One region of the Pseudomonas sp. NY15435 genome, then DNA from elsewhere that is predicted to be linked to it. Evidence: riboswitches for the same ligand, from Rfam matches in the RefSeq annotation. Region 1 holds a riboswitch; the other holds the start of a gene.
What was found. A riboswitch is a leader RNA that binds a small molecule or an ion and turns the genes downstream of it on or off. The one in region 1 is predicted to bind cobalamin.

Region 1 (5,023 bases):
CTGGTGTGGGACGTCGGCCACCAGGCCTACCCGCACAAGATCCTCACCGGCCGCCGCGAACGCATGGGCAGCCTGCGCCAGAAGGACGGCCTGGCCGCCTTCCCGCGCCGCTCGGAGAGCGAGTACGACACCTTTGGCGTCGGTCATTCCAGTACCTCCATCAGCGCGGCTCTCGGCATGGCCATCGCCGCGCGCATGCAGGGCTCCAGTCGCAAGTCGGTGGCGGTGATCGGTGACGGCGCGCTGACCGCCGGCATGGCCTTCGAGGCGCTCAACCACGCGTCGGAAGTAAAGGCCGACATGCTGGTGATCCTCAACGACAACGACATGTCGATCTCCAACAACGTCGGCGGCCTGTCCAACTACCTGGCCAAGATCCTCTCCAGCCGCACCTACAGCAGCATGCGAGAAGGCAGCAAGAAGGTGCTCTCGCGCCTGCCCGGCGCCTGGGAGATCGCCCGCCGCACCGAGGAATACGCCAAGGGCATGCTGGTCCCCGGCACCCTGTTCGAGGAGCTGGGCTGGAACTACATCGGCCCCATCGACGGCCACGACCTGCCCACCCTGATCGCCACCCTGCGCAACATGCGTGACCTCAAGGGCCCGCAGTTCCTCCACGTGGTGACCAAGAAGGGCAAGGGCTTCGGCCCGGCCGAGATCGACCCGATCGGCTACCACGCCATCACCAAGCTCGAACCCGAAGGCGCCCCCGCCCACGCCGTGCCGAAGAAGACCGGCGGGCCGAAGTACTCCAGCGTATTCGGCCAGTGGCTGTGCGACATGGCGGCCCAGGACCCGCGCCTGGTCGGCATCACCCCGGCAATGAAGGAAGGCTCCGACCTGGTCGCCTTCGCCGACAGGTTCCCGGACCGCTACTTCGACGTCGCCATCGCCGAGCAGCACGCCGTGACCCTGGCGGCCGGCATGGCCTGCGATGGCGCCAAACCGGTGGTGGCGATCTACTCCACCTTCCTGCAGCGCGGCTACGACCAACTGATCCACGACGTCGCGGTGCAGAACCTCGATGTGCTGTTCGCCATCGACCGCGCCGGTCTGGTCGGCGAAGACGGCCCGACCCACGCCGGCAGCTTCGACCTCTCCTACCTGCGCTGCATCCCCGGCATGCTGGTGATGACCCCCAGCGACGAGAACGAACTGCGCAAGCTGCTCACCACCGGCCATCACTTCGAAGGCCCGGCGGCGGTGCGCTACCCGCGCGGTACCGGCCCGAACGCCAGCATCGAAGCCGAACTGGCCCCGGTGGAAATCGGCAAGGGCGTGGTGCGCCGTGAAGGCAAGGCTGGCAAGGTCGCCTTCCTGGTGTTCGGCGTGCAACTGGCCGAAGCGCTGAAAGTGGCCGAGCAGTTCGACGCAACCGTCGCCGACATGCGCTTCGTCAAGCCGCTGGACGAAGAACTGGTACGCCAGTTGGCCGCCAGCCACGAGCTGCTGGTGACCGTCGAGGAAAACTCGGTGATGGGTGGCGCCGGCGCCGCCGTCAGCGAATTCCTCGCCCGCGAGAACCTCCAGCAGCCGATCCTGCACCTGGGCCTGCCGGACTACTACGTCGAGCACGCCAAACCGGCACAGATGCTCGCGGAGTGCGGGCTGGACGCCGCCGGCATCGAAGCCTCGGTGAAGGCACGCCTGGAGGCCCTCGGCAACCGCTGAGACCGATCGGCGCATCCCTCCCCGGGAGTATTGCCAGTGACGGGCGCACCGACTAAGGTGCGCCCGTTTTCGTTCGAGGTAACGGGAAGCAGGTGAAAGACCTGCGCTGCCCCCGCAACGGTAACCGACGCGCCCCAAGGGAGCGCAGCATCGCCATGGCCACTGCTCTTGTGGGAAGGCGGCGATGTGACGTCGGCAGCCCGGAGACCGCCCTCGACACGCCCCGACAGGTGTTGCGGAGGGCCGCACCGTCAAGTGCGGCCTGCCGCCCTTGCCACGCCCTCCTCGAAAGTCATCCGACCGCTTTTGAGGACGTTCCATGAAACTGACCCGACTCGCCCTGGCCACCAGCCTGCTGCCCGGCATGGCCTTCGCCGCTGGCGACATCTACACGCTCTCCGACCAGGTGATCACCTCCGCCCGCCAGGCCCAGCCGCGCGCCGAAGCCACCTCGGCCAACAGCGTGTTCACCCGCGCCGACATCGAACGCCTGCAGGTGCGCAGCGTCCCCGCCCTGCTCGCCCGCGTGCCCGGCGTGCAGATGGGCAGCTCCGGCGGCGTGGTGTCCTACTCCGTGCGCGGTACCAGCACTGCGCAGACCCTGGTACTGGTGGACGGCCAGCGCGTCGCCTCGGCCAGCAGCGGCATCGCCCGCCTGGACTACCTGAGCATCGACAGCATCGAGCGCGTCGAAGTGACCCGCGGCCCGCGCTCGGCGCTGTATGGCGCCGACGCCATCGGCGGGGTCATCCAGATCTTCACCCGCCGCGGCGAAGCCGGCCTGCACCCGGAAGTGCGCCTGGCCGCCGGCAGCCACGGCACCTTCGAGCGCAGCCTGAGCCTCTCCGGCGGCAACGAGCAGACCCGCTACAACCTCGGTGGCAGCCTCGACGAGAGCCAGGGCTGGGACCGCACCAGCGACAACGTCGGCGCCGACAACGACCACGACGCCCAGCGCAACAAGGCCGTGCACCTGAACCTGGACCATCGCTTCAGCGATGACTGGAAGGCCGGGCTGAACCTCAATGACCAGCGCGGCAAGAACGAATACGACGACGCCTACAACTTCGAGCCCGGTACGCCGCAGGACGAATTCCGCGTCAGCAGCTACAGCACCTACCTCGACGGCCAGATCACCAAGATGTGGAACAGCCGCCTGGAGCTGGGCCGCAGCTACGACCGCAACAAGGCCGTGGGCGCCGCCGACAGCTGGAACAACGGCACGCTGGAAACCACCCGCCACTCGGCGAGCTGGACCAACCGCCTGCAACTGGACGAAGCCAACCAGTTGGCCCTGGGCGCCGACTGGTACGAAGACAGGGTCGATGGCACCACCGCCTTTGCCGAGGACCAGCGCAGCAACCGCGCCTTCTTCGCCCAGCACAGCTTCAAGGGCGACAGCTTCGGCGCCGAACTGGGCATCCGCCACGACAACAACCAGGCCTACGGCAGCCAGAACAGCTGGAACGCCGCCTTCAGCCTGCCGGTGGGCGAAAGCCAGACCTGGATTGCCAGCTACGGCGAAGGCTTCCGCGCGCCGACCTTCAGCGACCTCTACTACCCCGGCGCGAGCAACCCGGACTTGAAGGCCGAGACCTCGAAAACCTACGAACTGCAATGGCGCGGGGACATCGAAGGCACGCACCTGGAAGCCTCGCTGTACCGCACCGAGATCGACGACCTGATCGCCTGGGACAGCACCAGCAACCAGCCGGAGAACATCAACAAGGCGCGCATCGATGGCTTCGAAGCCAGCGTCGCCCGCGAGGTGCTGGGCTGGCAGGCCGCGCTCGGCCTGAGTCTGATCGACCCGCGCGACCGCGACAGCGGCCACACTCTGCCTTACCGCGCGCGCCGCACCCTGAGCCTGGACCTCGACCGGCAGTTCGGCGCCTTCGGCGTCGGCGGCACCTGGCGCGCCGTCAGCCAGCGTTATGACGACGCGGCCAATACCCGCGAACTGTCCGGCTACGGCGTGCTCGACCTGCGCACCAGCTGGCTGGCCAGCGATGAAATCCGCTTCGACCTGAAACTGGATAACGCCCTGGACCGCGACTACACCCTGGGTGACTACCTGCGCCCGACCAGCCCGACGGACTTCATGGGCGAAGCCCGTCCCTACCGCGAGCCGGGCCGTACCGCGCTGCTGGCGGTGACCTGGACGCCGGAGCTTTAAGAGAAGCAGCCTGACGGCCCCCGTAGGAGCGGATGTTTCCGCGATGTTCTGGCGTGTTCGAATGCCGATCGCGGACGGAGTCCGCTCCTACGCGAAACCCGACCTATAGGCGCGGGCGATGAGCCTGCAAGGAGGCCGGGAACCGGGAGCGGAAGGCAGATCGCGAGCAAGCTCGCTCCTACAGGGTTGGCGTGCAGGGATATCCCTGAGCTTCCCGATTTGCTCTTCGTAGGAGCGAGCTTGCTCGCGAACCCGCAGGGCAGCGGACTAAACCAGAACCCCCGCCATCCGCCCCAGCTCCGCGCAGTCCTGCGCATGCCAGTCCGTCAGCTCCGGCCAGGGATTCTCTGCAAGGTTGACCAAAGCACTGTGCGCCCCGGCGGCACGGGCACAGTCGAGGTCGAAGCGGTAATCGCCAACCATCAGCATCTTCTGCGGCGCCACGTCCCAGCGCGCGGCGAAGCGCAGCAGGCCGTCCGGGCTGGGCTTGGGATCGGCCTCGCCGCGGCCGAGAACATCCTCGGTCAGGAAGCAATCACCAATGCCAATCGCAGCCAGCGTGATCAGCGCCAGCTCATGGGCGTTGCGCGTCAGAATGCCCAGTCGGTATCCCGCGCCATGCAGCGCACGCACCAGTTCCACCGCGCCCGGCGCGGCAGTCGAAGCCACCGCCAGCTCACGCTCGTGCTCCAGCAGCCAGGCATGCTTGGCCGCCGCCTCGTCCTCCGGCAGCGCGGCCAGGTGGGTGAGGATGTCGTGCTCCTGGGGAATCCCCAGGGCGCGCTTGATTGCCGGGAAGTCGTGCACCGCCAGGGTCAGGGTGCCGTCCATGTCGAACACCCAGTGGCGAATCTCGCCCAGGCTCGTGGCTGGGTTCATGCCCAGTCCTCGCGGCGGCGGATCAGGCCTTCCTGGGTGGAGGAAGCAACCAGCTGGCCGTCACGGTTGAAGATGCTGCCGCGCACAAAGCCACGACCGTTGCCGGCCCAGGGGCTGTCGATGGCGTAGAGCAGCCATTCGTCCGCGCGCAGGTCGCGGTGGAACCACACGGAATGGTCGATGGTGGCGACCTGCATGTCCTTCTGCCAGACCGAGCGGCCGTGGGGCAGCAGCGAGGTGGTGAGGAAGCCGAAGTCCGAGGCGTAGGCGAGGATGTACTTGTGCAGCGCCGGCACG
Region 2 (5,023 bases), on a different contig from region 1:
GGAACGCTCGCCCAGCGCCTCGGCGGTACGCACGCGTTCCTCCTCCACCAGAGCATGGATCGACTGGCGCAGCTCCCGCGCGGTCACGCGGACGAAGCGCCACGGCTGCATCAACCCGACGCTGGGTGCCTGGTGCGCCGCTTCCAGCAGGCGCGCGAGCAACTCAGGCGACACCTCTCCACCGCTGAAGTGGCGCATGTCGCGGCGCTCGGCAATGGCGCGGTAGAGCGCGGCGCGCTCTTCTGGGCTGTAGGCATGCTCGGTCATGGTCTGAAGAGTGCGGCCGCGGCGTCCGGATCGGACGGCAGGTAGAAGTGGATATAGGACGCGGTGAGCCGGCCACGGCGGAACACCGCTTCGGCCACCGGCTTGTCGTTGGGGCAGACGCCACGGGCCAGCGGCTCCGCGCTGCTGTCCAGCAACGAATGATGGAAGGTGTGCCCGCGCAGAATGCCTTCTGGCAGCGTCACGGCCTGCAGCGCCAGCGCGGCGAGGCGCTTCTGCATGCGCGCTTCACCCGGCAGCAGGCCGAGCAGTTCTGCGCGCTCGCCGGCTGCGTCGGTCAGCGCATCGAGCAGATAGAGCATGCCGCCGCACTCGGCGAGGATCGGCTTGCCCATCTCGTGGTGCGCGTGGATTGCCAGGGCCATGGCGCGGTTCTCCGCCAGCGCCTGCAGGTGCAGTTCCGGGTAGCCGCCGGGCAGGTAGAGGCTGTCCACTTCCGGCAGCGCTCCGTCACGCAACGGCGAGAAGAACACCAGCTCGGCGCCCAGCTCGCGCAGCAGGTCGAGGTTGGCCTGATAAAGAAAGGCGAAGGCATTGTCCCGCGCCACGCCGATGCGCACGCCGTCGAGGCGGGAAGACTCGCTGCGCGGTTCCGGCGCAGCAAAGCTCACCGGCAGCGGCAGCTCGGTACTGGCGCTGGCCGCCAGTGCATCGGCGGCGGCGTCCAGGCGGGCATCGAGGTCAGCCAGCTCGCCAGCCTGCACCAGGCCGAGGTGTCGGCTGGGCAGCTCCACTTCGGTATCGCGCGGCAACGCGCCATACCAGCGAATCCACTCCGGCAGGCTGTCACGCACCAGGTCACGGTGGCGCTGGCTGCCGATGCGGTTGGCGAGCACGCCGGAGAACGGCAAGTCGCTCTGATAAGTAGCCATGCCGACGGCCATGGCGCCGAAGGTCTGGGCCATGGACTGGCCATTGATCACCGCCATCACCGGCACGTTGAATCGCCGTGCGAGATCAGCGGCCGAGGGCGAGCCGTCGAACAGGCCCATCACGCCCTCGATGAGGATCAGGTCAGCCTCGCCGGCCGCTTCCCAGAGCAGGCGGCGGCTTTCGCCCTCGCCGACCATCCACAGGTCCAGCTGGTAGACCGGTGCGTCACTGGCACGGGCGAGGATCATCGGGTCGAGGAAATCCGGGCCGCACTTGAACACCCGAACCTTGCGCCCGAGGCGCGTGTGCAGGCGCGCCAGGGCGGCGGTCACGGTGGTCTTGCCTTGGCCAGAAGCGGGCGCGGCGATCAGCAGAGCGGGGCATTGGCGCGCATCACGCATCAGTCGCACTCCCCGGCACGGGCAGAGAGCCCCTTACCCCAGCCCTCTCCCAGAGGAAGAGGGAGCAGTTGGGTGTGTCCTGTGGGATGGCTTTTCGTCGATCAACAACCGCGCTGCGGTCAGCCGAGGCAGCAGAGCCTGCCGGCGAGCGCCAACGTTTCTTCAAACACCGAACGGTCCCCTCTCCCCCCGGGAGAGGATTAGGGTGAGGGAAGCCCCAGACCATCAGAACTCCACCCCTTTCTGCGCCTTGATCCCTGCCTTGAAGGCATGTTTCACCAGGCCCATTTCGGTCACGGTATCGGCGGCCTCGACCATCTCCGGCTGCACGCCGCGCCCAGTGGCGACCACATGCTGCATCGGCGGACGCGCGGCGATGTCGGCCAGCACGGCGTCCAGTTCCAGGTAGCCGTGCTTGAGGGCAATGTTCACTTCGTCCAGCACCACCAGGCCGACCTGCGGGTCGTTCAGCAGTTGCCGCGCCACGTTCCAGGCGGCCTGTGCCTTGGCGATGTCGCGCTGGCGGTCCTGGGTTTCCCAGGTGAAGCCTTCGCCCATCACATGGAAGCTGACTTCCTCGGGGAAACGACGGAAGAATGCCTCTTCGCCGGTGGTCGCAGCCCCCTTGATGAACTGCACGACGCCCACCTTCATACCGTGACCGAGCGCGCGAGCGACCATGCCGAATGCCGAGCTGCTCTTGCCCTTGCCGTTGCCGCTGTTGACCAGGAATACGCCGCGTTCGCCCTGGGCCTGGGCGATCTTCTCGTCGATCACCGCCTTCTTGCGCTGCATGCGCGAGCGATGGCGCTCGTCCTTTTCTACGGATTCAGTCATGGCAGGTTGCTCCTGAAAGGATTTGCACGGGCGTGAGGTTGCCGGCCAGGTGGCAGCCAACCAGGGATGGAATGGGCAGGGATTCGCCGCTGGCGCGCGCGGGCGCCATGCGGCAGAGGCCGGCCAGCACGAAGGCTGTCGACCTGGGGAATAGGGGTTTCACCTGAAGGATTCTCCGCCGCTCTCACCCGCGCGGCACTAACCAGTCGGGGCAGACGGAGGACGGCAACGCGCGGCGCATGGCGCCGACGTCGGCAGCGCCTCCCGCGATGCCATGCGATGCAGCAGGCCGGTCTCCGGGCTTGCGAGTGGAAACGTCTGGGTTTCCGAAGGAACCGCGCCTTCCCATGCCGGCGGCACAGTGGCTGTTTGCGGTTCGAAGCTCGCTTACCGTTGCGGGGGCAGCGCCGGAATGGTCGATTGCGCATCGACTTCACCGGCTTCCCTGTTTCACTCGCGGCTCGCGCCGAGAGCACCTGAAGCAGGCGCGCAGCTTAGTGGCTGGCGAGCTGGGGCGTCAATTGAACAGGATGTCGCCGAGGCCCGCCGTATCCGCCGCAAAGGCTCTACAAAGCGTCACACAAGTCAAGTGGTCGCGACGCGTAACTTCGCTAGAATGCGAGTCATGATGACGACTGCCCAGCCCGGCCAGCTTCAGCTCGACACCACCGCCAGCCCACCGCTGATGCACGTCAGCGGCGACTGGACGCTCGCGCATTTCTCTACGCTGGAAGCCCAGGTGGCCGCCCAGCGCAGCGCCGAATCGCCCGCCCAGCTGGATTTCGCCGGCCTCGGCGCGCTGGATACCGCCGGTGCCGCCCTGCTCGCCGAGATCATCGGCGGCGCCCGCATGAGCCAGCTGGAGCAGATCGCCCGCAATCTGCCCGCCGAACGCCAGGCGCTGCTGCGCACCGTGGGCAGCGCGATCACCCAGTGCCGCCTCGACGAAAAGGCGCCCCCTCCGGGCAACGCGCTGGTCGATGTACTGGAGCGCATCGGCATCGCCTCGGTCACCTTCAAGGACCACCTGATCGGCCTGCTCGGCTTCATCGGTCTGACCCTGCAGACGCTGGTGCGCAACCTGCTGCGCCCACGCCGCTGGCGCATGACCTCGCTGGCCGCGCACATGGAGGAGACCGGGCTGGACGCCGTGCCCATCGTCGCCCTGCTGACCTTCATGGTCGGCGCGGTGGTGGCCTTCCTCGGCGCCACCGTGCTGCAGAAGTTCGGCGCGCAGATCTACACGGTCGACCTGGTGGGCTTCTCCTTCCTGCGCGAATTCGGCGTGCTGCTCACCGCGATCCTGCTCGCCGGTCGCACCGCCAGCGCCTTCACCGCACAGATCGGCTCGATGAAGGCCAACCAGGAGATCGACGCCATCCAGGCCCTGGGCCTCGACCCGGTGGAGCTGCTGGTGCTGCCACGGGTGCTGGCGCTGCTGCTGACCCTGCCGATGCTGACCTTCCTGGCGATGATCTCCGGCATCTTTGGCGGCGGCGTGGTCTGCGCCCTGAGCCTGGACATCTCACCACGCATGTTCCTCTACATGCTGCAGAACGATATCGCCGTGCAGCACTTCCTGGTGGGCATCGTCAAAGCCCCGGTGTTCGCCTTCATCATCGCTGTGATCGGCTGCCTGGAAGGCTTCCGAGTCAGCGGCAGCGCGCAGTCGGTGGGCGAACACACGACCTCCAGCGTGGTCCAGTCGATCTTCGTGGTGATCCTGCTGGATGCGATGTTCGCGCTGTTCTTCATGGAGATGGGCTGGTGAGCGAACCGATCATCGTCGTCCGCGACCTGGCCAACCGCTTCGGCACCCACGCGGTGCACGAGCACCTGGACCTCGACGTGATGAAGGGCGAAATCCTCGGCGTGGTCGGCGGCTCGGGCACCGGCAAATCGGTGCTGCTGCGCAGCATCATCGGCCTGCGCCAGCCCAGCGAAGGCAGCGTGCATGTCTTCGGGCAGAACCTGCCGGCACTGCCGCCGCTGGAGCGCTCGAAACTGGAAAGACGCTTCGGCGTACTGTTCCAGAATGGCGCGCTGTTCTCCTCGCTGACGGTGAGCGAGAACATCTGCCTGCCGCTGATTGAACACGCCAGGCTGTCGCGCAGCGATGCCGAGTTCATCGCCAAGGTTAAAATCTCCCTCGCCGGCCTGCCGCCGGACGCGGGGGCCAAATATCCCTCGGAACTGTCTGGCGGCATGGTCAAGCGCGCCGCCCTGGCCCGCGCCCTGGCGCTGGACCCGGACATCCTGTTCCTCGACGAACCCACCGCCGGCCTCGACCCCATCGGCGCGGCCGCTTTCGACCAACTCATCCTGACCCTGCGCGACGCCTTCGGCCTCACCGTGTTCCTGGTCACACACGACCTGGACACCCTCTACACCATCTGCGACCGCGTCGCCGTGCTCTCGCAGAAGCGCGTGCTGGTGGTCGGCCCGCTGGACCAGGTCGCCCAGACCGACGACGCCTGGGTTCAGGACTATTTCCACGGCCCGCGTGGCCGTGCCGCGCTGCAGGCCACCGAACACCTGCGGGAGGAAAACTAAAATGGAAACCCGTGCCCATCACGTGCTGATCGGCCTGTTTACCCTCGTCGTGTCGATCGGCGCGCTGCTCTTCG

Region 2: linked by a shared signal. The riboswitch ahead of cobO (cob(I)yrinic acid a,c-diamide adenosyltransferase) and the one ahead of ACNFH5_RS23835 (TonB-dependent receptor domain-containing protein) in region 1 are both predicted to bind cobalamin.

The regions. Positions count from the first base shown of each region.
Region 1 covers NZ_JBLUQA010000011.1:166,345-171,367, forward strand. The annotation lists gene dxs (1-deoxy-D-xylulose-5-phosphate synthase) at 1-1,671, shown strand, start outside; cobalamin riboswitch at 1,709-1,902, shown strand; gene ACNFH5_RS23835 (TonB-dependent receptor domain-containing protein) at 1,991-3,847, shown strand; gene ACNFH5_RS23840 (HAD family hydrolase) at 4,115-4,726, opposite strand; gene tesB (acyl-CoA thioesterase II) at 4,723-5,023, opposite strand, start outside.
Region 2 covers NZ_JBLUQA010000003.1:606,206-611,228, forward strand. The annotation lists gene bluB (5,6-dimethylbenzimidazole synthase) at 1-267, opposite strand, end outside; gene ACNFH5_RS10165 (cobyrinate a,c-diamide synthase) at 264-1,559, opposite strand; gene cobO (cob(I)yrinic acid a,c-diamide adenosyltransferase) at 1,785-2,396, opposite strand; cobalamin riboswitch at 2,666-2,891, opposite strand; gene ACNFH5_RS10175 (MlaE family lipid ABC transporter permease subunit) at 3,022-4,167, shown strand; gene ACNFH5_RS10180 (ABC transporter ATP-binding protein) at 4,164-4,949, shown strand; gene ACNFH5_RS10185 (MlaD family protein) at 4,951-5,023, shown strand, end outside.